Regions from separate parts of the Halomonas sp. TG39a genome, predicted to be linked through region 2. Evidence: predicted binding sites of a transcription regulator. Region 2 holds the regulator's gene; the other holds the start of a gene.

Region 1 (10,078 bases), 400 kb from region 2:
AAGTTGAGCTAGAACGCGTGGATAGCGCGGTACGTCACCATCTGGCGCGGGCATCGGCAGCGGGCGAGGGCGTACGCTTTGCGCCGATTGATTTGCACGCCACCCTAGCGCCGCTGCTCAACGGGCTAGCCAGGCTTGCCCAGCGGCGCGGCATTGCGCTACGCCAAATCTGGCCGCGTGACGTTAAGGTGCATATGGATGAGCAGGATATCCAAGAGCTGGTGGGCAACTTGATGGATAACGCGCTGCGCTGGGCACACAGCGATGTGCAGCTACAGGTAGCGATCGACGAGCAGCAGTTAACCTTAACCGTTAGCGATGATGGCCCTGGTATGTCCGAAGCCGAGTGTCAGCAGGCGGTACAGCGCGGTAAACGGTTGGACGAACAACGCTCGGGTAGCGGTCTGGGTTTGGCCATTGTGACCGACCTTGTTGCTCTCTACAGCGGCCATATGCAGCTGAGCCGTCCTAGCACTAGCGGATTGAAAGTGGTGGTGGAACTACCCGTCATCGCGCGTAATCGCCGCGCGTAACTAATGGAGACCGCACCGAATGAATCGCACAGATACGCTGCCCGATATAGTCGCCGGCCCCCTGTTAAGACGCATCAGCACTACCCGTCTGGTACTTTGGCTTGTTGCTATCCGGCCGCTGAACATGACCTTGGTACTGCGCCCAGGGCGCACCGATAGCCAGTCGATTGGTTTAGCGCACCATCAGCAGTGCATCGCTATCGGTGAGCGCGCTTTTATCTACCTAATCGATTGTGAGCTTGAGTCAGCACTGCCCTGCGACGAGCGCATCGAGTACGACCTGCAGGTGGAAACCCAGCAGGGCGAGTGGCGCTCGCTGCCCGAATGGGCGCCGTGGCTGTGCTATGACGGTGCCGCTTACCCTGCTTTTGTGATTGCCTCGCGGCATCACCGCTTAATGCACGGCTCCTGCCGTAAGCCCCATCACGACAGTGCGGATGGCTTGGTGCGTGCCGACAGCTGGCTTGCCGAACAGCAGTCAGCGCCCACCGAATGGCCCGCCTGGCTCTTGATGACCGGTGATCAGGTGTACGCCGACGATGTGGCCGGGCCGATGCTACGTGCCGTGCATGCGCTGATTGAACGGCTAGGGCTGGTGGATGAGTGGTTGGAAGGGGCGACGGTCGATGATAGCCAGGCGCTCTACCGCTCGCCGGATAGCTACTATCGCCGTGCAGAGCTACTGCCCGATGTGACTAGCAACGTGGCGCTGCGCGAGCGCTTCTTCGGCGGTGTCAAAAAGCCCGTGTTTACCTCGGCGAATGCCCATAACCATTTGATGACGCTGGCCGAAATGCTCTCCATGTACTGCCTGGTGTGGTCGCCGACGCCCTGGCAGGTGATTGCGCCAACGCCGCCTGAGTTAGATGACAAAGATGCCGAGCTGTATCGTCAGGAGCAGGCGGTGATCGATGACTTTGTTGCGGGTTTGCCCCAGTGCGCGCGGCTGATGGCGCATTTGCCCAGCCTGATGATTTTCGACGATCACGACGTCACCGACGACTGGAACCTGACCGCCGATTGGGAGCGCGCCGCCTACGGTCATCCGTTCTCTAAGCGTATTATCGGTAACGCCCTGGTGGCCTATCTGCTTTGCCAAGCCTGGGGTAACGACCCGGATAAAATGAACCCGTTAGTCCATCACGCCTCGACCCTGCTGGGCGATGGCGACCAGCCGCTAGTATGCGCCGAGCAGGATGGGTTGATTGAGCGGCTGCTGCGTTTTCAGGGCTGGGAGTTTCAGGTGCCCGGCACTCCCGCGCTGATTGTGCTCGATACCCGCACCCGCCGCTGGCGCAGCGAGCGCAGCCCGCACCGCCCTTCGGGCTTGATGGACTGGGAGGCGCTAATGGAAATGCAGCAGGCGCTAATGGGGGCCAAAAGTGCGGTGATTGTTTCTCCCGCACCAATGTTCGGCGTCAAGTTGATAGAGGGAATCCAAAAGCTGTTTACCCTTGCCGGTAAGCCGCTGGTGGTGGATGCCGAAAACTGGATGGCTCACCGCGGAGCGGCCAATACGCTGCTGCAAATTTGGCAGCACTCCAAAACCCCAGGCAACTACGTGATTCTATCTGGCGACGTGCACTACTCGTTTGTCTACGACATTGTGGTGCGCCATCAGCGCCGTTCTCCCCATCTGTGGCAGATCACCTCAAGCGGGATCAAAAACACCTTTCCCAAAAACCTGCTCAATACCTTTGACCGGCTCAATCGCTGGCTCTACGCGCCGTGGTCGCCGCTTAATTGGTTCACCAAGCGCCGCAAGCTAAGCGTTCACCCCCGCGATCCTGACCGCGCCAGCGCTGGTGAACGGCTGTGGAACGCCAGCGGCATTGGCTTAGTAACGCTGGATGAGAAGGGCCACCCTATCGATATCCGACAGCTCGACGCCGACGGTAGCGAGGTGGTCTTTCCGGCGCGGGAAAAACCGCTCATTTAACGTCAGTGTAGCGTCAACTGACTGATGTCCTTGATGATTGTCATTATAGCGTCACAAAAATGACGCACGCTTGCTTGCAGCTTATCAACCAACTCCAGGGAAGGTGACACATCATAGGAACCACCGCTGGTTATTAGGGTGGCAGAATAGGGCAGCAGGCAAATGACCGCACAAGAATCGCAGTGGTTGCAAAAGATTATTGCAACAGAAGAGTTGCACGTGCTCTTTCAGCCCATTGTGGATGCCAGCCAGCAGGCGATTTATGGCTACGAAGCACTGATTCGTGGGCCTAAAACATCGCCGCTTCACTCGCCGTTACGACTGTTTGAAGTAGCCACTCAGGCCGGAAAGCTGGTGGAATTAGATATACTCTGCCGACGGTTAGCCATCTACCGCTTTGCAGAGCTTGATCTGCCGGGCCTGCTGTTTCTTAACGTTATGCCGTTGACGATCGTAGAGCGTGATTTTCGCGAAGGCTTAACGCTTGGCTTTATTCGTGACAGCGGCTTGCCCCCAGAGCGGGTGGTGATCGAGCTCACTGAACACGTGCCAATCCACGACTACGAGCTAATGCGCCAAGCGGTGGATCACTACCGCACTATGGGCTTTCAAGTCGCGCTGGATGATCTAGGTGCAGGGCACTCAAGCCTACGCCACTGGTCTGAGCTGCGCCCGGATTTCGTTAAGCTCGACCGTCACTTTATCTCCGGCATCGATCAGGATCCTGCCAAGCGAGAATTCCTGCGCTCGATTCTCGACGTGGCCCGTAGCCTGGACTGCCAAGTGATCGCCGAAGGGGTGGAGACCGCTGCTGAGCATCTTTGCTTGTGGGAACTCGACCGTGGGCTCGCACTACTACAAGGCTTCTATTTCGCCCGACCCAACCAGCAGCCGCCTTTAGAACTCAATATGGTGCTGCCGGCGAGCACCCAATTAAAAAGCCCTGCGGGTCGTACCACGCGCTCGATTTTACGGGCTACCGATGCCATAACGACGGATTGCGCAGTGCCGTATATCTCCGAGCGATTTCGCCAACAACCCAGCTTGCGCTGCGTGGCCGTGCTGGAGAATGGTAAGCCCGTGGCGGTGGTGCGACGCAACTCGTTTTTAACTCTATTTACCAACCCCTATAGCCATTCCCTTTATGCCAAGCGCCGCGTGCTGGACGTTGCTGATGCACGCATGCTGGTGGCCGAAGCGGATACTCCGCTTGAGATTTTGAGTCAGAAGTTGACCGACAGCCGGGATATTGAGCAAGAGGACTTTGTCATCGTTAACGCTAACGGTGACTACCTGGGGATGGGCAATATCGTTGACCTTTTGCGTGAGATTACCGCGATTCAGGTGCGCCAAGCGCGGCATGCCAACCCGCTCACCGGCCTGCCGGGTAATATCCTGATCAATGAAACCCTGGCGGCTTATTTGGCCTCCGGGCATGGGTTTGCCGCGGCCTATGTTGACTTGGATAACTTTAAAGCCTTTAACGATGCCTATGGCTACGCCCGAGGTGACCACATCATCATTTCGCTATCGCGGCTGCTGCAAGCACAGGTAGAGAATGCCGGGGGCTTTATTGGCCATATTGGCGGCGATGATTTTATGATGTTGCTGCCGCTTGAGCACTGGGAAAGTGTTTGTCAGCAAATTCTGCACTCATTCGAGGTGATGGCGCCGGGCTTCTATGAAGAGGCTGATCGCCTTCAGGGCGGGATTCACATCGAAAACCGTCAAAATAGAATGACGTTTTTTCCCTTTGTGAGCGTCTCGATTGCGGTAAAACCCATCCACGATACGACTACCTGCCAATCGCTGGATATCGCAGGCGAGCTTTCTGAGCTGAAGCACCAGGCCAAAAAAATGCCCGGTAACAGCCTGTTTGTAGAGCGCCGCGGCCACGAGGCTTTTCAAACTGCAGATTAACTGTCCTTCGCCAAAACGTCACGAAGCGGTCATATAAGTGTCCCATTTTTGTCATCTGGGGTCGTCAGGATGTTGTCATCTTTTAATAACTCTACAGAACGCTACAGGTGACCCATGCAGACATTATCTTTTTCCCGCACGTTAATTAGCGCCGCCGTTGCCAGTGCCTTCGCCTTAGCCGCGGTGAGCGCCTCTGCGGACCTTTCATCGCGCTATGTGGATAACGATGGCGATATGGTCGCCGATGTCCCCAGCGACGAGTCACAGTGGGTTGACCCGGATACCTTGGTGTTTGCCTACACGCCGGTTGAAGACCCCGCGGTTTACGCGGATGTCTGGTCTGACTTTCTGGATCACTTGAGCGAAGCCACTGGCAAAAAAATCCAGTTCTTCCCGGTGCAGTCCAACGCTGCCCAGCAGGAAGCGCTGCGCGCTGGCCGTCTGCACGTAGCCGGTTTTAATACCGGTGGCGTACCGGTGGCGGTTAACTGCGGTGGTTTCCGCCCGTTTGCGATGATGGCCGCTGAAGATGGCAGCTTTGGGTACGAGATGGAAATCATCACCTATCCAGGCAGCGGCATTGAGGCTGTTGAAGACCTGGAAGGTCGCCAGTTAGCGTTTACTTCCGAGACCTCCAACTCCGGTTTCCGCGCTCCCTCCGCGCTGCTGCGTTCAGAGTACGGTTTGGAAGCGGGTGAAGATTTTGAGACCGCTTTCTCGGGCTCTCATGACAACTCCATTCTCGGCGTGGTTAACGAAGACTACGAAGCTGCTGCAATAGCTAACTCCGTTGGCAAGCGAATGATTTCCCGCGGTGTGGTTAGCGAAGGTGATTACGACATTATCTACACCTCACAAACCTTCCCTACCACCGCGTACGGGCTGGCCAATAACCTGAATCCGGAACTTGCTGAGAAAATTCAGGATGCGTTCTTCAGCTACGACTGGGAAGGCACGGCCCTCGAGTCAGAATTCGCTAACTCCGGCGAAGCACAGTTTATTCCGATTACTTATCAGGAAAACTGGGAAGTTATTCGCACCATTGCCGACGCCAACGGCGTGACCTACGACTGCGATTAATCAGTCGGTTATCAGCAATTATTCGGCCAGGAGGGCTCACCTTCTGGCCGTTTCGCTATACATAAGAGGTAGAACGATGTTGACACTCAGTGGCGTAGGCAAGCGCTACCCAACCGGGGACCGAGCGCTTACCGATATTGAGCTCACCCTGCCCAAAGGCCAGGTAATGGCGCTGATAGGACCTTCTGGCGCGGGTAAAAGTACCCTTATTCGCTGTGTGAACCGATTGGTTGAACCTACCCAGGGCAGCATTCGCCTGGAGAACACCGAACTCACCAAGCTCTCGGGCCACAAGCTGCGTCACGCCCGCCGCTCCATGGGGATGATTTTTCAGGAGTACGCACTGGTAGACCGGCTCACCGTGATGGAAAACGTGCTGTCTGGTCAGCTCGGTTACGTGGGTTTTTGGCGCAGCTTTTTGCGCCGCTACCCCCAGGAGGCAGTGGTCGAAGCCTTCCGTCTGCTAGAGCGGGTAGGGCTGACCCATGCCATCGACAAGCGCGCCGATGCATTGTCCGGCGGCCAGCGCCAGCGGGTGGGTATCGCCAGGGCGCTACTGCAAAGCCCCAAGCTGTTGCTGGTTGACGAGCCGACCGCCAGCCTCGACCCGAAAACCTCCCGCCAGATCATGCGCTTGATTCGCGAGCTATGCGCAGAGCGCGAGCTGGCGGCGATTATCAATATCCACGATGTGGCCCTGGCTCAGCAGTTTGCTGACCGTATTGTCGGCCTGCGCGCTGGAGAGATCGTGTTTGATGGCCTGCCCAGCGAACTCACCAGCGAGATCCTCACCACGATCTACGGTGAAGAGGATTGGGACACCACGCCTGAACCCATGGACGATGAAGTCAGCGGCGATGAGGCGACTAACACTACTCCGATTAATCCTCCCTACGCGCGGGTAATGTCGTCAATTGAAGCGGGAGTGGCACGATGAGCGAGCAGGCACGCCAGCAGGCGGCGCAGCGCGGTCAGTGGCGGCGACTACCGCTAATTGAAAGTCCCCGCTTGCGCTGGGGGCTCGCCATCGGCGCGGTGGTTTATCTGTTTTTAGCGCTTGCCTCGGTAGAGGTGAACTGGGCGCGGGTGGCGGAAGGCGCAGGCCGGGCGGTTAATTTTTTAGGCGCCTTTATGCAGCCTGACTTTGTCAGCCGCTACGACGATATCGTCGCAGGCTTGCTGGAAAGTTTGACCATGACGCTCACCTCCACGGTATTGGGTGTACTACTGGCGATACCCGTGGGCTTAGGGGCAGCGCGGAATATTTCGCCGCTACCGATCTACTTTGTGTGTCGCGCGATTATTGCCGTCTCCCGTACGTTTCAAGAGATCATCATCGCCATTCTGTTTGTGGTGATGTTCGGCTTTGGCCCTTTCGCGGGCATGATCACTCTGGCCTTCGCGACGATTGGCTTTATGGCCAAGCTGTTGGCGGAAGATATTGAAGACTTGGATTGGCGTCAGGTGGAGGCGGTGAGGGCGACCGGTGCGAGCTGGTGGCAGACCATGAATCACGCCGTGCAGCCCCAGGTGATGCCGCGTTTGATCGGGCTCTCCATGTACCGCCTGGATATCAACTTCCGTGAGTCGTCGGTGATTGGCATTGTCGGCGCGGGCGGTATCGGCGCCACGCTGAATACCTCGCTGAGCCGCTATGAGTACGACACCTCCGCGGCGATTCTGTTGATCATCATCGCCATCGTGCTGCTGTGTGAATATAGCTCTAGCCACGTTCGCCGCTGGACCCAGTAACGCTGACCCTGAAATTCTGGAGAACTGTTATGCCCGTATCTACTACATCCCAGGGTCAGCCAGTTTGGCGGCGGCGCACTACCCGCGCTCAATGGTTGCAGTACTTGGCTTGGCTGGCGGGTGTCAGCCTATTTCTGCTCTGCTGGAAGATGATTTCCGACAACACCATGTGGGTGTTTGTGGAAGATGCCGGCCGCCAGGGAGCAGATCTGATCAGCCGCATGACCCCTCCCGAATGGAGCTACGCCAATGTGCTCTGGAAGCCCATGTGGGACACCATCAATATCGCCACTTTGGGCACCGCGTTAGGGATTATGATGGCGTTTCCGGTGGCATTTTTGGCTGCCCGTAACACTACGCCGCATCCGCTGGTGCGCAGTTTGGCGCTGATGGTGATCGTTTCATCGCGCTCCATTAACTCGCTGATTTGGGCAATGCTGCTGGTGACCATTCTTGGTCCCGGCGTGTTGGCGGGGATTATCGCCATTGCCCTGCGCTCCATTGGTTTTGTGGGCAAGCTGCTTTACGAAGCGATTGAAGAGATTCACCCCACCCCCGTTGAAGCGATTAGCGCGACCGGCGCGAGCCGCATGCAGGTGATGAACTACGGCGTGTTACCGCAAGTCATGCCCGCTTTCGCCGGAATTAGCGTCTACCGCTGGGACATTAATATCCGTGAGTCCACGGTATTGGGCTTGGTCGGGGCCGGTGGTATTGGCCTGCAGTTGAATGCTTCGATAAACAGCCTCGCCTGGGATCAGGTCAGCGTTATTTTTATTATGATTTTTGCCACCGTGCTAGTGTCGGAGTGGGTGTCTGCACGGGTGCGCCACGCGATTATTTAACGAAACTATTTAACTGAGTTAGCCGCCCAGGAGGCGAGTATGCGTTTTCCCGAAGCGGAGATCACAACGATTGATTTACTGCGTCATGGTGAGCCAGTAGGGGGGCGTATGCTCCGCGGCTCCACCGACCATCCGCTGAGTGAAACCGGCTGGCAGCAGGTCACCGATGCAGTGATGCGCCATACCGTAGAGGGGCATTTACCCTACGATGCGATTGTCACTTCGCCGTTAACGCGCTGCCGCGAATTCGCCCTATGGTTGGGCGAAGAGTTTGATCTGCCCGTTCAGGTAGAAGAGGATTTCGCTGAGCTGCACTTGGGGCAGTGGGAGGGCAAAACTCACGCCCAGGTGTTTGCCGAAGAGGGCACCGAGCGAATGAGTGCGTTTTGGTACGACCCTGCCACGGTGTCGCCGCCCGGTGGTGAAACCCTGCAAGCCTTTGACGCGCGCCTGGCCGAGGCCTGGCAGCAGCTGTTAAAAAATCCACCGGGCAAGCATGTGCTGGTAGTGGCGCATCTGTTTGTCTGCAATGGCCTGCTGCGCCGGGTGATTGAGCAGCCGCTTTCGCGGGTACTGGCAATGGATTTACCCTACGCGGCCATGAGCCGGGTGCGTCATGAGCGCCATGCGCTGGGTGAAACCAGCTTTGTCGAGTGGATCGGCCGCTAACCATTGGCGGCTAGGCATGCTTTGCGCCATCATGAAGGCACGTTGGCTTATCGGAGAGGCTGCCCATGATATTGCTTCGCCTGTGGTCTCTACCTTGCGGGTTGGTACCCTCTGGAAGGTGGCTGCTTACCTGCCTGTTACTACTGGCACTAGCGGGTTGTGCCAGCCGTGATCTTACCCCCATTGAGGCACCTCCTGACCGTGCGGGACTCTCTATGGAGCGTGCGCTGATTCTCTCCCATGCCCAGCAGGCCATTGGCACACCGTATCGCTTTGGGGGAAATACGCCCGATGGTCTGGACTGCTCTGGCTTAGTGGAAATGACCTACCGGGCGGCGGGTATTCGCGTTCCGCGTACCGCCGATGAGCAGTTTCGCGCCTTGCCACAGGTGAAAGCCCCACGCCCCGGTGATCTGCTTTTCTTTGGAGACCGTCGCAAAGCTACCCACGTAGGGATTTATCGTGGCAATGGCCAAATGATTCATGCGCCTGGCGATGGCCGTGCCGTGGTCAGCGTGCCGCTAGAGATCGATTACTGGCAGGCGCGCTTTTTGGGTGCCGCCAGTCCAGCGCCTTAACTTATTACCTCGTCAGCCGATAAGGTACTTTGTAGTGCAAAGTACCTTCGCCGCCATAGGGTGTTATTATGCCTAGCAACACTACTGTCTTCATAATAACGACTCTATTTACCTAATAACGGCTCTATATAACAACGAACCTATATAGCGACGGCTCTATAAAAACGACGAGGAGAGCAAAGACGTATGTATCAATCCTTGAAGGTATCGAAGGAACAGTCTTTGTCTCAACAGCACTCCCAGCCAACACCTTCACTGCCCCGTTCGAACGTGATGCCAACAACATCCGTCGGCCAAACAGTGTCTCCCGCTGAATCGGTATTTTGTTACGCCAATGAAGCGATCATTATTACCGATGCGGAAAATCGGGTGGTGGAGGTGAATCCCGCTTTTTGTGAATTAACGGGGTTTGCCCAGGGGGATGTACAGGGCAAAACACCAGAAGCGTTCAGCATTTTACCGCTGGATGATAGCCGCACCACGCGATTGATGCGTGAAGAACTGCAGTTGCGTGACCGTAGTAAAAGCCAGGTGAGCTACCGTAGCCACGATGGCCAGTTTTATCCGGGGATGATGTCGATTAATCGCGTGCGCAACGAGCACGGCGAGGTCGATCACCACGTGATTGTCCTCGCGGACCTTTCGGCCATTCCGGCTCATGCCCGCCACCTGAACCGAGAAGTCTATTTCGATGCCCTAACCGGGCTACCCAACCTGCAACTGCTGACGCAATTGATTCAAGAGTCCATGCAGCATGCCGAT
Region 2 (10,078 bases):
TAGCGCGCGCAGCAGAACAGATTCCGGTCGGCCTGCCCAGCGATGAAGCGACGCGTATGGGCCCTCTGCAGAATCGCCGTCAGTTTGAGCAGGTAACGCGCATGATTGACGCGGCGGTAGCCGCTGGAGCGCGGCTATTGACCGGCGGCAAGCGCCCGGTAGGACTGCCTGACGAGGCCCAAGGCTACTTTATCGCCCCTACCGTACTGGTCGATGTCACCGCAGATATGGAAATTGCCCAGCAAGAGGTGTTTGGCCCGGTGCTGGTAGCCATGGCCTTTGACGATGAAGCTGAGGCTATTCAACTCGCTAACGAAACACGCTTTGGTTTGGCCGGTGCGGTATGGAGCCAGGATGTGGCCCGGGCTCATCGTGTCGCCGGGCAACTGCGTGCGGGTACCGTGTGGATCAATAGCTATAAAGCAATCAGCGTCATGTCACCGTTTGGTGGCTTTGGCGATAGCGGCTTTGGTCGCTCCAGCGGCTTGGATGGCCTGCGCGAATATACTGTGCCACAAAGCGTCTGGGTGGAAACGGCGCCAGAGGCCAGCGTGGCGTTTGGTTACGGTAGCGGCGTTGGTTGATCGCTTACCGAACCGGGTTCTCGGAAGGCCTGCATCCAGCGCTGCAAGTGGCGTAGCAACAGTATGCAGGCCTTGGGCTGCTGGCGGCCTACGCGGGTGACCATATGCGCATGGGAACGCTGAAAGAGCGGGTTGTCCACCGGGCGTGCTACCAGTGTGCCGAGCTCTAAATCATGGGCGACGGCAAAGGCGGGGAGCAGCGTGATGCCCATCCCGCTGCGCACATACTGCGCCAACACCACCATGGAATTGGTGTTCATTGCCAGACGTGGGGCAATTCGAGCCTGCTGAAACGCTTGATCGACCATTTGGCGCACCCCGTGGCTGGGATCCCACATGGCCATCGGCTCGGCGCTCAGTTGGGTAAGCGTAAGTGGCGTGGCGTGGTTAGCCAAGGGGTGGTCGGGTGCCAAGATCGCCATCAGCGGCTGGGGGCTGGAGGCCCAGAAGCGAAGCTGAGGGTGGGTTCGTTCGTGGAACATTAAGCCGATATGGCTGTGATCATCAACCACGGCTTCAATAATGCCCGAGGTGCCAGCGATATGAATATTGAGCTGGATGCCCGCATAAAGTTGGGTAAATTCGTGCAGCGGGGAAGCCACTAAATCACTGACAAAACCCTCACCTACGGTGAGTGATATTCTGCCGGTTTCCAGGCGTTGGTAGGATTCAAGCGAGGCGATAAAGCCTTCATCAAGGGCACCGCGCCGTTCGCAGTACTCAAGCAGCATTTCGCCTACAGGGGTAGGCGAAATGCCATCGCGCTGACGCTCCATGAGGGTGGCTCCCAAGGCTTCTTCCAGCAGCGCAATTTGCCTGCTCACTGCCGAGGGAGCAATGTCCAAGCGCGCCGCTGCGCGGCGCACTGAGCCAGACTCCAGGGTAACGCGGAAGTACACTAAGCGTTGATGAGGTATGTCCATCGATAGTGAGGCGCTACAAATACTTGAGCAGTTTTTGCAGCTTATTCATATCGGCGGAATCACCCACCAAGCGCACGCTGCCATTCATCATACCGTCGAGAAAGGCCTGCTGAGTTGGCTTTTTGAGCACTTTCAAGGCGGTATCCTGATCACGGAAACGTAGCTCTAGATCTAAGTCGACGGGCAGCCCTTTACCGGTACTGACACTTTTCGGTGTCATCCGGTAGTGGCGGGCAATACTTAGATCTTCCGTGGCAATCCCCCAGTCCAAGCCGCGCATGCGCTCTAACTGTTCACGAAAGCGCGGCTTGCGGCGCAGGGCACGTTTGAGCATTACGCCCAGCAGCCACAGCGTCAGCTTGAGCTTCATTAGGAAACGGCGTCCTTAAGTGCTTTGCCAGGCTTAAAGGCAACGTTTTTGCTGGCCGGAATTTGCAGTGGTGCACCGGTCTGCGGGTTTTTGCCGGTACGCGCTGCGCGCGCGCGAACGGTAAAGGTACCAAAGCCAATCAGAGCGACATCTTCGCCCTTAGCACAACTGTTGGTGATCTCATCCAGAATCACGTTCAGCACTTGGCCAGCTTTATCTTTAGAAAGGTCGGCATTTTCAGCGATGGCTGCAGCGAGTTCAGGTTTGCGCATAAAGGAATCTCCCCTTTTGAAAAGAAATCAAACATCAAATAAATGCATGTTGTTGAGTGCGTAGCCGATTAGGTTAGCTTTTCTAGCCTAGTCGTGAACGCGACGAAAATCAGCCTAGCAGCGTAGGGGCTGCTCTGGAAAGCTCCACTTTCCTTCTCACGCAGCCCCCTGTCAACGCAAAACCAATCAAACGACCGTATTTATTTTCAGCCAAGGCACTGATATCACCGCCTTCGCCTTCAATTCGCCAACGCTCGGGGGTGGTCGCCGGTGGGTAGGCAACCACTGGCAGCAGCGGCGTTTTAACCACCACCGGCCAAGCGCCAAAGCTAACCGGGGTGTGGGTGCCTGAAAGGGTTGCCGCCAGCGCTTTAGCGCTGGCTTGCAGCGGCTGAACGTACATGGCATTAACGCCGTCTACGCAGGCTACATCGCCCAGGGCGTAGATATTGGAGTGCGAAGTCCGCAACTGACGATCAACCGCTATGCCGCTAGGCGACACGCTTAAACCAGCAGCTTCGGCGAGCGCTGTGCGGGGTGCGAGGCCGGTGGCCATTAGCACGAGATCAGCGTTGACGGCCTCGCCGCTATCCAACCGCAGAACAGTATTTTCACCGCTGCTGAGCGCTATAGACTCAATTGAGCGGCCAAGGTGAAGATGGATACCCGCTTCGCTAAAGGCATCACCCAGGGCGTTCCCTAAGGGTGGTGGCAGCAAGCGAGGAAGTAGGGATCCCTCGGGGGCGACGATGCTGACTTGATGACCGCCAGCGTGAAGATCATTGGCAAATTCACAGCCCACTAGTCCCCCGCCAATAATCGCTACCTGTGCGGGGCCGTGGCCTAACGCGGTATAAAAGCGGCGGTAGTCGTCTAGGTCGTTGATCGTAAAGCAACGTGGGGCCACGCTGGCGTCGATGCTGAAGGGCACCCGTGGCGCGGCGCCAGTGGCTAATACCAGTGTGTCGTAGCCGAGCACCTGGCCTTCTTTGAGCAGTATTGATTGGTTATCCACATCCAGAGCGCTTACCTGGGTGTGGATAACCACCTGGGCGTTGAGCTCTTCGCCAAGCTGCGCTGCGCTGCGCTGGGCTAATTGATCCGGCTTCAGGCCCTTGGCGAAGCCGGTGGAGAGCAACGGCTTGCTATAGTCATCGCCGCTGTCAGCGCTTACCAGCGTAATCGAGCGTTGGTCGCCCAGGCGGCGCAAGGCGCGGGCAAGGCCAACCCCTGCCATGCCAGTGCCAATAATCACCAGCGCAGCGTGTGAAGATGTTTTTTGTGCTTGGGTGGCGGGCATGCAGACACCAAAAAGTTGCTAAGAAAGAGGCGCTAAACTAGAGCTGCTAAAAAAGGTGTTGAAACAAAAGCCTTTCATTGCCCCATGTTACACTAGCTGACCCGTTTATTGCCCTGGAGAACTTGGTGACGCCTGCTGCTTTTCGGCAAACCCCTCTATTTTCGCGCTGGCGCCAGATTGATGCGGCCCGCCCGGCGATGAGTGCCCCCTGGTGGCAGTGGGTTGCCTCTACCGACTCATTAACCGCCCGTTTAATGGCCGCGGGGGGCGATAAGCCTTTTCGAGTACGGCTGCTACGCCAGGGCGTCGGTTGGCCGCGACAGGATGAGGCTCAGGCGCTGGGCATTGGTGCTAAGCGTTACGCTTGGCTGCGGGAAGTGGCGCTGTGTTTAGATGAAACGCCGTGGGTGGTGGCGCGCTCGGTCGCCCCGCTCACGCAGGTAAAGGGCCAACGGCTAGAGAGCTTGGGCGAGCGCTCGCTAGGTAGTTGGCTATTTCGCCAGCCGGGTTTAGTGCGTGGGCCATTGGAAGTAACGACGCATTCCCCCCAGTTTGCTAGCGTCAACGGCATACGGGAAGGCTGTGCCTGGGGAAGGCGCTCCGTTTTTTATCACGGCTGCAAGCACGGCAGTCTGTCGTTATTAGTGCAAGAGTATTTTTTGACGGCGATGGCGGATGATCTTGGCCTGCCTTCGCGCTAGGCTAGCGCCTGCATCTTATTCTTCGTGAGGTAAGCATGGATCGTTCACTGTTGCGGCCGAAGGGATGGGCTCGCGTGGCAGATTTTTTACAGCTGATGCGCTTGAATCGGCCGATAGGCACATGGCTTTTGATGTGGCCGACGCTGTGGGCACTTTGGGTCGCTGCAGAAGGCGTGCCCGGGCGAAATGTGCTGCTGATTTTCGTGGCCGGTGTTTACGTGATGCGTGCCGCGGGCTGCGTGGTCAATGACTATGCGGATCGCCACTTTGACGGCCATGTGAAACGTACCAAAAACCGTCCATTAGCCACGGGCCGGATCAGCGAAACCGAGGCGCAGCTGCTGTTTATTGCCCTGGTGGCCGCGGCGTTTATTCTGGTACTACTAACCAACTGGTTTACGGTGCTGCTCTCGCTGGGCGGGGTGCTGCTGGCGATTATTTATCCGTTTATGAAGCGCTATACCCACTTTCCCCAGGTGGTGCTGGGCGCGGCTTTTTCCTGGGCAATTCCGATGGCTTTTGGCGCCGTGCTTGGCCACGTGCCGCTGGAAGCATGGCTGCTATTCTGCGCTAATGTGTGCTGGACAGTGGCCTATGATACCCAGTACGCCATGGTCGATCGCGACGACGATTTAAAAATTGGCATTAAATCGACGGCCGTGCTGTTTGGAAACGCGGATCGTTTGATTATCGGCCTGCTCCAGTTAGCCACTCTGGGGTTGTTGGCCTGGGTAGGCTGGCGGGTTGGTTTAGGTGGATTCTTCTGGTTAGGGCTTGCGGCCATGGCGGCGACTTTCCTGCATCAGCAGCGCTTAATTCGCTATCAGGAGCGGGATCCCTGCTTCCAGGCGTTTCTCAATAATCACTGGTCGGGGCTACTGATTTTTGCCGGTATCGCGCTAAGTTGGTGGCCTATCACTGGGTAATCTCGGCGGTTGTCATGTAACTGTCATCAAGTCATGGTGTTATCGTCATTGACATGTCATTGAACTGTTTTTCTTTGAATTCGCTTTCTTTGAACTAGTTTTTTCGAACACCGTGAGGCTCTGGTATGACCGCCAAGACCGTTCTGATTGTCGATGATGAAGCGTCGATTCGCGAGATGATCGCGGTAGCGCTGGAAATGGCTGACTATCGCGTGCTCGAAGCGGATAATGCCCAAGATGCTCATGCTATGGTGGTTGACCACCAACCCGATCTACTGCTGCTGGACTGGATGATGCCGGGCACTAGCGGAATTGAGCTGGCAAGGCGCTTAAAGCGTGAAGAAGCTACCGCCGAAATTCCTATTATTATGCTCACCGCTAAAGGCGAAGAGGATAATAAAATTCAAGGGCTTGAAGCCGGTGCCGATGACTATATCACCAAGCCCTTTTCACCCCGGGAATTGGTGGCTCGGTTAAAGGCGGTGCTGCGCCGTGCGACCCCGCGTGGGGTTGAAGACCCGATAGAGATTAACGGTCTGCTACTTGATCCGGTAAGCCACCGGGTCAGCGCCCACGGCAAAGCGCTGGAAATGGGGCCTACCGAGTACCGTTTGCTGCAGTTTTTTATGACCCATCAAGAGCGCGCTTACACGCGTAGCCAACTGCTTGACCAAGTGTGGGGCGGCAACGTCTACGTCGAAGAACGCACGGTCGATGTGCATATTCGCCGCTTGCGCAAAGCGCTGGGCGACGTGCATCAAAACCTGATTCAAACGGTTCGGGGTACCGGTTACCGTTTCTCTGCACGGGTGTAAATGTGCGTTTATGGAGTCGTGAGCTGTGGCGAATAGCGTGGCTGTCCACGCTGGGTACTTGCTTAGGTTGGCTATTGGGCTCGGCTGGGCTAGGGCTTTCGGCAGGGCTAGCGGTATGCCTGTTTTACCATTTACGTCAGTTGCGCGAGCTCTACCAGTGGCTCACCCTTCACCCACACGATGAGCCGCCTGCTGCTCGCGGAATGTGGGGCGAGTTATTTGACCGCTTATACCGCTATCAAAAAAGCCAGCGTATTACCCAAAGCCGTCTGCGCGCTACCTTAGCGCGTATTCAAGAGTCGTCTGAAGCGATGCGCGACAGCGTGGTCATGCTTGACCGTCACGGTGATCTGGAGTGGTGGAACAGCGCTGCCACCGCCATGCTAGGGCTACAAACCGCCCATGACCGTGGTCAGCACATTACCAATCTGCTGCGCGATCCAAGCTTTATCAGTTACTTTAATGCGCGTAACTACAGTGAGCCATTAACGCTAACCTCGCCGATTGATGAACGGCGAATTCTGCAGTATCAAATTACCCTGTACGGTGACGATGAACGCTTGGTGATGGCGCGCGATATCACCCGCTTGCATCGCCTTGAGCAGATGCGGCGCGACTTTGTTGCCAATGTCTCCCACGAGCTGCGCACTCCTTTGACCGTGCTCTCCGGCTATTTGGAAACCTACAGTGATATTGCCGATCAGTTGCCGCCGCGATTAGGTCGTAGTATCCAGCAAATGCAGGAACAGACCCAGCGGATGCAGAATTTGGTCAATGACTTATTGCTGCTTTCGCGTCTGGAGATTGATCAGGGCGGTAAAGATCATCACCCGCTGCCACTTGGGCCTTTACTACAAAGCGTTTGTGATGATGCGCTGGCCCTGTCGCATCAGCGGCATACCATCACAGTGGCGCTTGAAAGCGATGCGCGGCTGTTAGGTAGCGAACAGGAAATTCGCAGCGCCGTCTCTAATCTGGCCTTTAATGCGGTGCGCTACACGCCAGCAGGCAGCCAAATCACACTGCGCTGGAAAGCTAGCGCTACTGGCGGGGGCTATATAGATGTTGAAGACAATGGTGAAGGGATTGATCCCGTTCATATTCCCCGCTTAACCGAACGCTTTTACCGAGTCGATAAGGGGCGCAGCACTGCGACCGGTGGTACAGGCTTAGGCTTGGCGATCGTTAAGCACGTGCTATTGCGTCACGATGCACAGCTGCAAATTGAATCTCATCCCGGCAAGGGCGCGCTGTTTCGCTGCTCCTTCCCCTCCTCGCGTCTGGTTTAATTAAGCAAAGGATCCAACGCACAACATTTGTAGAAGTGTGCAATATTGGCATGCAAGGTTGGTAAAACTTACTCATGTGTCATTTTTATACAGCTTTAAGCGCCAATTGATGGCTTGGGTAGTATTTCTTTGGTATAGCGGTTATTTGTTAAGTCATTGATTTTATTTGTTTTATATTTTTATTGTGACTTTTGGCATGCCAGCTGCACTTTATTAAGTAAGGAAGATGACCGCAGGAATTGCTGGCTACTGGTTAGCCTTTCTTTCTTAACCAAGCGGTAACAAACAGCGATCGGAGGTGGAATATGATGTCCAAGGATTTTCTCAAGAAAGCTGGTATTTTAGGTGTATCTTTTGGCCTGATGGCAAGCCCATTGGCGTTTGCACAAACAGATGAAAACACTGCAATTGATGAGAACCAAGGCATCACGGCTGATGAGCAGCCAATGGATGCACAGGGTACTGGTAGCTCTAGCAGTGATAGCATGAGTAACGATTTAACCCATGACGAAGGCGATGATGCCAGCGACATGGAGCCTCAATCAAGCAGTCACTCAGATGACGCTGAATATGACGAAGATGAACTTGTTGAAGAAAATGGCGGTAGCTAATTATTGATGATTTTTTAGATATCATTGAATGCTTTTTCATAGGATGAGGAAGCGATCAACAGGATGTTATACAGACAAGGATGTGCTTCGGATTCAAGGATGAATCAATAGGAAATCAAAACGTTAGTCAGGGTAAATTCCAGGGTTGGAATCCCGCACAAGGAGTGGAAGCTAGCGTTAGTCATTACCTATAACCTATTCTGATATCGGGCCCCGCTGTGCGGGGCCTAATTTTTTGCTGTCTGCTTTTTCGCCTCCTGCTTTTTCCTTATTACTTCTGCCCACCCGCCTTCGCTGCCACTCCCTTTACAGTACTTTTTTCGTTTTTCTATAAACGCTAGCGTCTAGCGGCCTATTAGCTGTGCCTGGGTTGCTTTGCTGAGTGTGTCATAAAGGCACAGACAATTTTGCGCATGTGTCATTAGTGCACATGTAATTAGCGTGCTTTTGTTTTTAGCGGCATATGATTGCGCGCAATTTAAATTGTTTAAGTATTTGATTTTTGGTTATTAACTTTTTAATTTTTGTTTTTGGCATTGCATATGCAATCTCAAGGCAGTGAAGCTAACCGCAGTGAGATATCAGCCACAGTGCCCCTCTCACTTCACTTCAGCGGTATCAAACAGTCGCCAGGAGTAAATAGTATGTTTAACGCATTTGTGAAAAAAGCAGCCGTTGTAGGTCTTTCATTTGGTTTGCTGGCCAGCCCGCTAGCCTTTGCCCATATCTCCATCGATGCCAATCAAGACTTCACGGTTGATGACGAGCCCATCCAGGCGCAGTCTCATCACACATCCGGCCAAGCAGATTTTAGCCCATCTGATCTAATGTATGACGAAGGCGACCGCCCTAATGTCGTCAAGGCAGAGTCTCATCGCACTAGTGGTCAAGCGGACTACACCGCTAAAGATTTGACCCAAGACGTAGGTGATGGAAACGTTTGGTAACAAAAGTTTGCAATTTCGAGAAAATATATTACGATTAGGTTGTGAGCTAAAAGCGTAAAAACGTGTCACACCGATAGGGATGCACGTCGATTCAAGGAATGAATCAAACGACAATCAGAGCGCTGGTCAGGGTTAAATTCCAAGGTTGGAGTCCCGCAAACGGAAAGGAAGCTAGCGCTAGTCATTGTCATAATCTTGTGTCCTTAGACCCTGCTGATGCGGGGTCTGATTTTTTGTGACACTTAAAACGCTCTTAAGCTACTATCCTCTTCGTTTGGGTGCTGTTTTCTAACGGCTCCTATCTCCATCAGCGCCGCTATTTTTCCATCAGCTCTCCGGAAGGCATGTCTGAACCAGCCGTATTGGCTATAAATAAATCGTCACATGTGTAATTGTTGCACAATTATATTTTGCAAAATAAGCTAGTGCTGCTTTTTTTTGTGCGCAATTTTATTTTTTATGTGACTGATTTGTAAGTTCTTATTGTTTATATATGAGCTTTGGCATTCAGTATGCCTTGTTAAAGCAGTAATGACCGTTCTTATTGTTATTGAGCGGTATCCAAAAATATTGAGGAGCACGTCATGTTATTGAAAGAAACGAGCAAGAAGGTTGCTATCGTAGCGACTGCTTTTGGTCTAGTCGCGAGCCCGCTGGCAATGGCGAACTCGTCCATTGAATTGAACCAAGACCGTTCCGCTGGTCAAGGTGTCATCGACAAGCCTGAAACGCATGCAACGTCACATGCAGCTCACGTATCGGCTGACGATTTGAACCGTGATGATGGCGATAGCCTGGATTTCTCGCCATCTAGCAGTGCTTCTGATAAAGGGGAAAGAGTGCAGCGTGGTGCTAATATCAGCCCAGAAGATCTGACCCGAGATGAAGGCGATAGCACTGACTGGTAACCGATAAAATAAGTGTAACTGCTAATTTAGCCGTTTCTCGTTGAAACCCCCGCTTCGGCGGGGGTTTTTGCTTTGCGTTAAAAGCAACGGTCATCAGTGGTGGTGCCCATCAGCGGCTTCACTGCCTTCTTGAGCGTTTTGGATCCAGACCTCAATCTCCACATCGCCTTGTTCAGCAAAGGTTAGCGTGAGGGGAAACTGCTCGCCCTCTTTTAGCGGTTCGGTTAAACCAAGCAGCATTAAGTGAAAGCCGCCGCCAGGACGCATGCTATAGGTTTCCTCAGCCTCGACACGAATCTCATCCACATGCCGCATCTGCATCATATCGCCGTCCATTTGCATGTCGTGCAACTCAACGTTGCTGCTTGCCGGGCTACTGGCGCCAATCAGGGTAACGGAGTCTGAAAAGGCGGTGATATCTACATAGGCAGC

Evidence for each region. Region 2 encodes PhoB, which activates phosphate uptake and scavenging genes when phosphate is short. Its sites were predicted from a motif close to TGTCATANNNNTGTCANA; they were not measured.
Region 1: phnD (phosphate/phosphite/phosphonate ABC transporter substrate-binding protein) is a predicted target of PhoB. The motif match lies at 4,431-4,448, and genes of this name have one in related genera.

What each region holds. Positions count from the first base shown of each region.
Region 1 covers NZ_JQLV01000001.1:3,908,947-3,919,024, forward strand. The annotation lists gene U738_RS17620 (sensor histidine kinase) at 1-533, shown strand, start outside; gene U738_RS17625 (alkaline phosphatase D family protein) at 553-2,472, shown strand; gene U738_RS17630 (EAL domain-containing protein) at 2,635-4,392, shown strand; gene phnD (phosphate/phosphite/phosphonate ABC transporter substrate-binding protein) at 4,507-5,472, shown strand; gene phnC (phosphonate ABC transporter ATP-binding protein) at 5,549-6,409, shown strand; gene phnE (phosphonate ABC transporter, permease protein PhnE) at 6,406-7,224, shown strand; gene phnE (phosphonate ABC transporter, permease protein PhnE) at 7,254-8,069, shown strand; gene U738_RS17655 (histidine phosphatase family protein) at 8,109-8,738, shown strand; gene U738_RS17660 (C40 family peptidase) at 8,804-9,316, shown strand; gene U738_RS17665 (putative bifunctional diguanylate cyclase/phosphodiesterase) at 9,503-10,078, shown strand, end outside.
Region 2 covers NZ_JQLV01000001.1:3,513,841-3,523,918, reverse strand. The annotation lists gene U738_RS15825 (aldehyde dehydrogenase family protein) at 1-584, shown strand, start outside; gene U738_RS15820 (LysR family transcriptional regulator) at 563-1,507, opposite strand; gene U738_RS15815 (hypothetical protein) at 1,521-1,877, opposite strand; gene U738_RS15810 (HU family DNA-binding protein) at 1,877-2,149, opposite strand; gene U738_RS15805 (NAD(P)/FAD-dependent oxidoreductase) at 2,259-3,449, opposite strand; gene U738_RS15800 (chorismate lyase) at 3,575-4,150, shown strand; gene ubiA (4-hydroxybenzoate octaprenyltransferase) at 4,186-5,076, shown strand; gene phoB (phosphate regulon transcriptional regulator PhoB) at 5,202-5,891, shown strand; gene phoR (phosphate regulon sensor histidine kinase PhoR) at 5,894-7,180, shown strand; gene U738_RS15780 (hypothetical protein) at 7,486-7,791, shown strand; gene U738_RS15775 (hypothetical protein) at 8,436-8,738, shown strand; gene U738_RS15770 (hypothetical protein) at 9,323-9,646, shown strand; gene U738_RS15765 (copper chaperone PCu(A)C) at 9,740-10,078, opposite strand, start outside.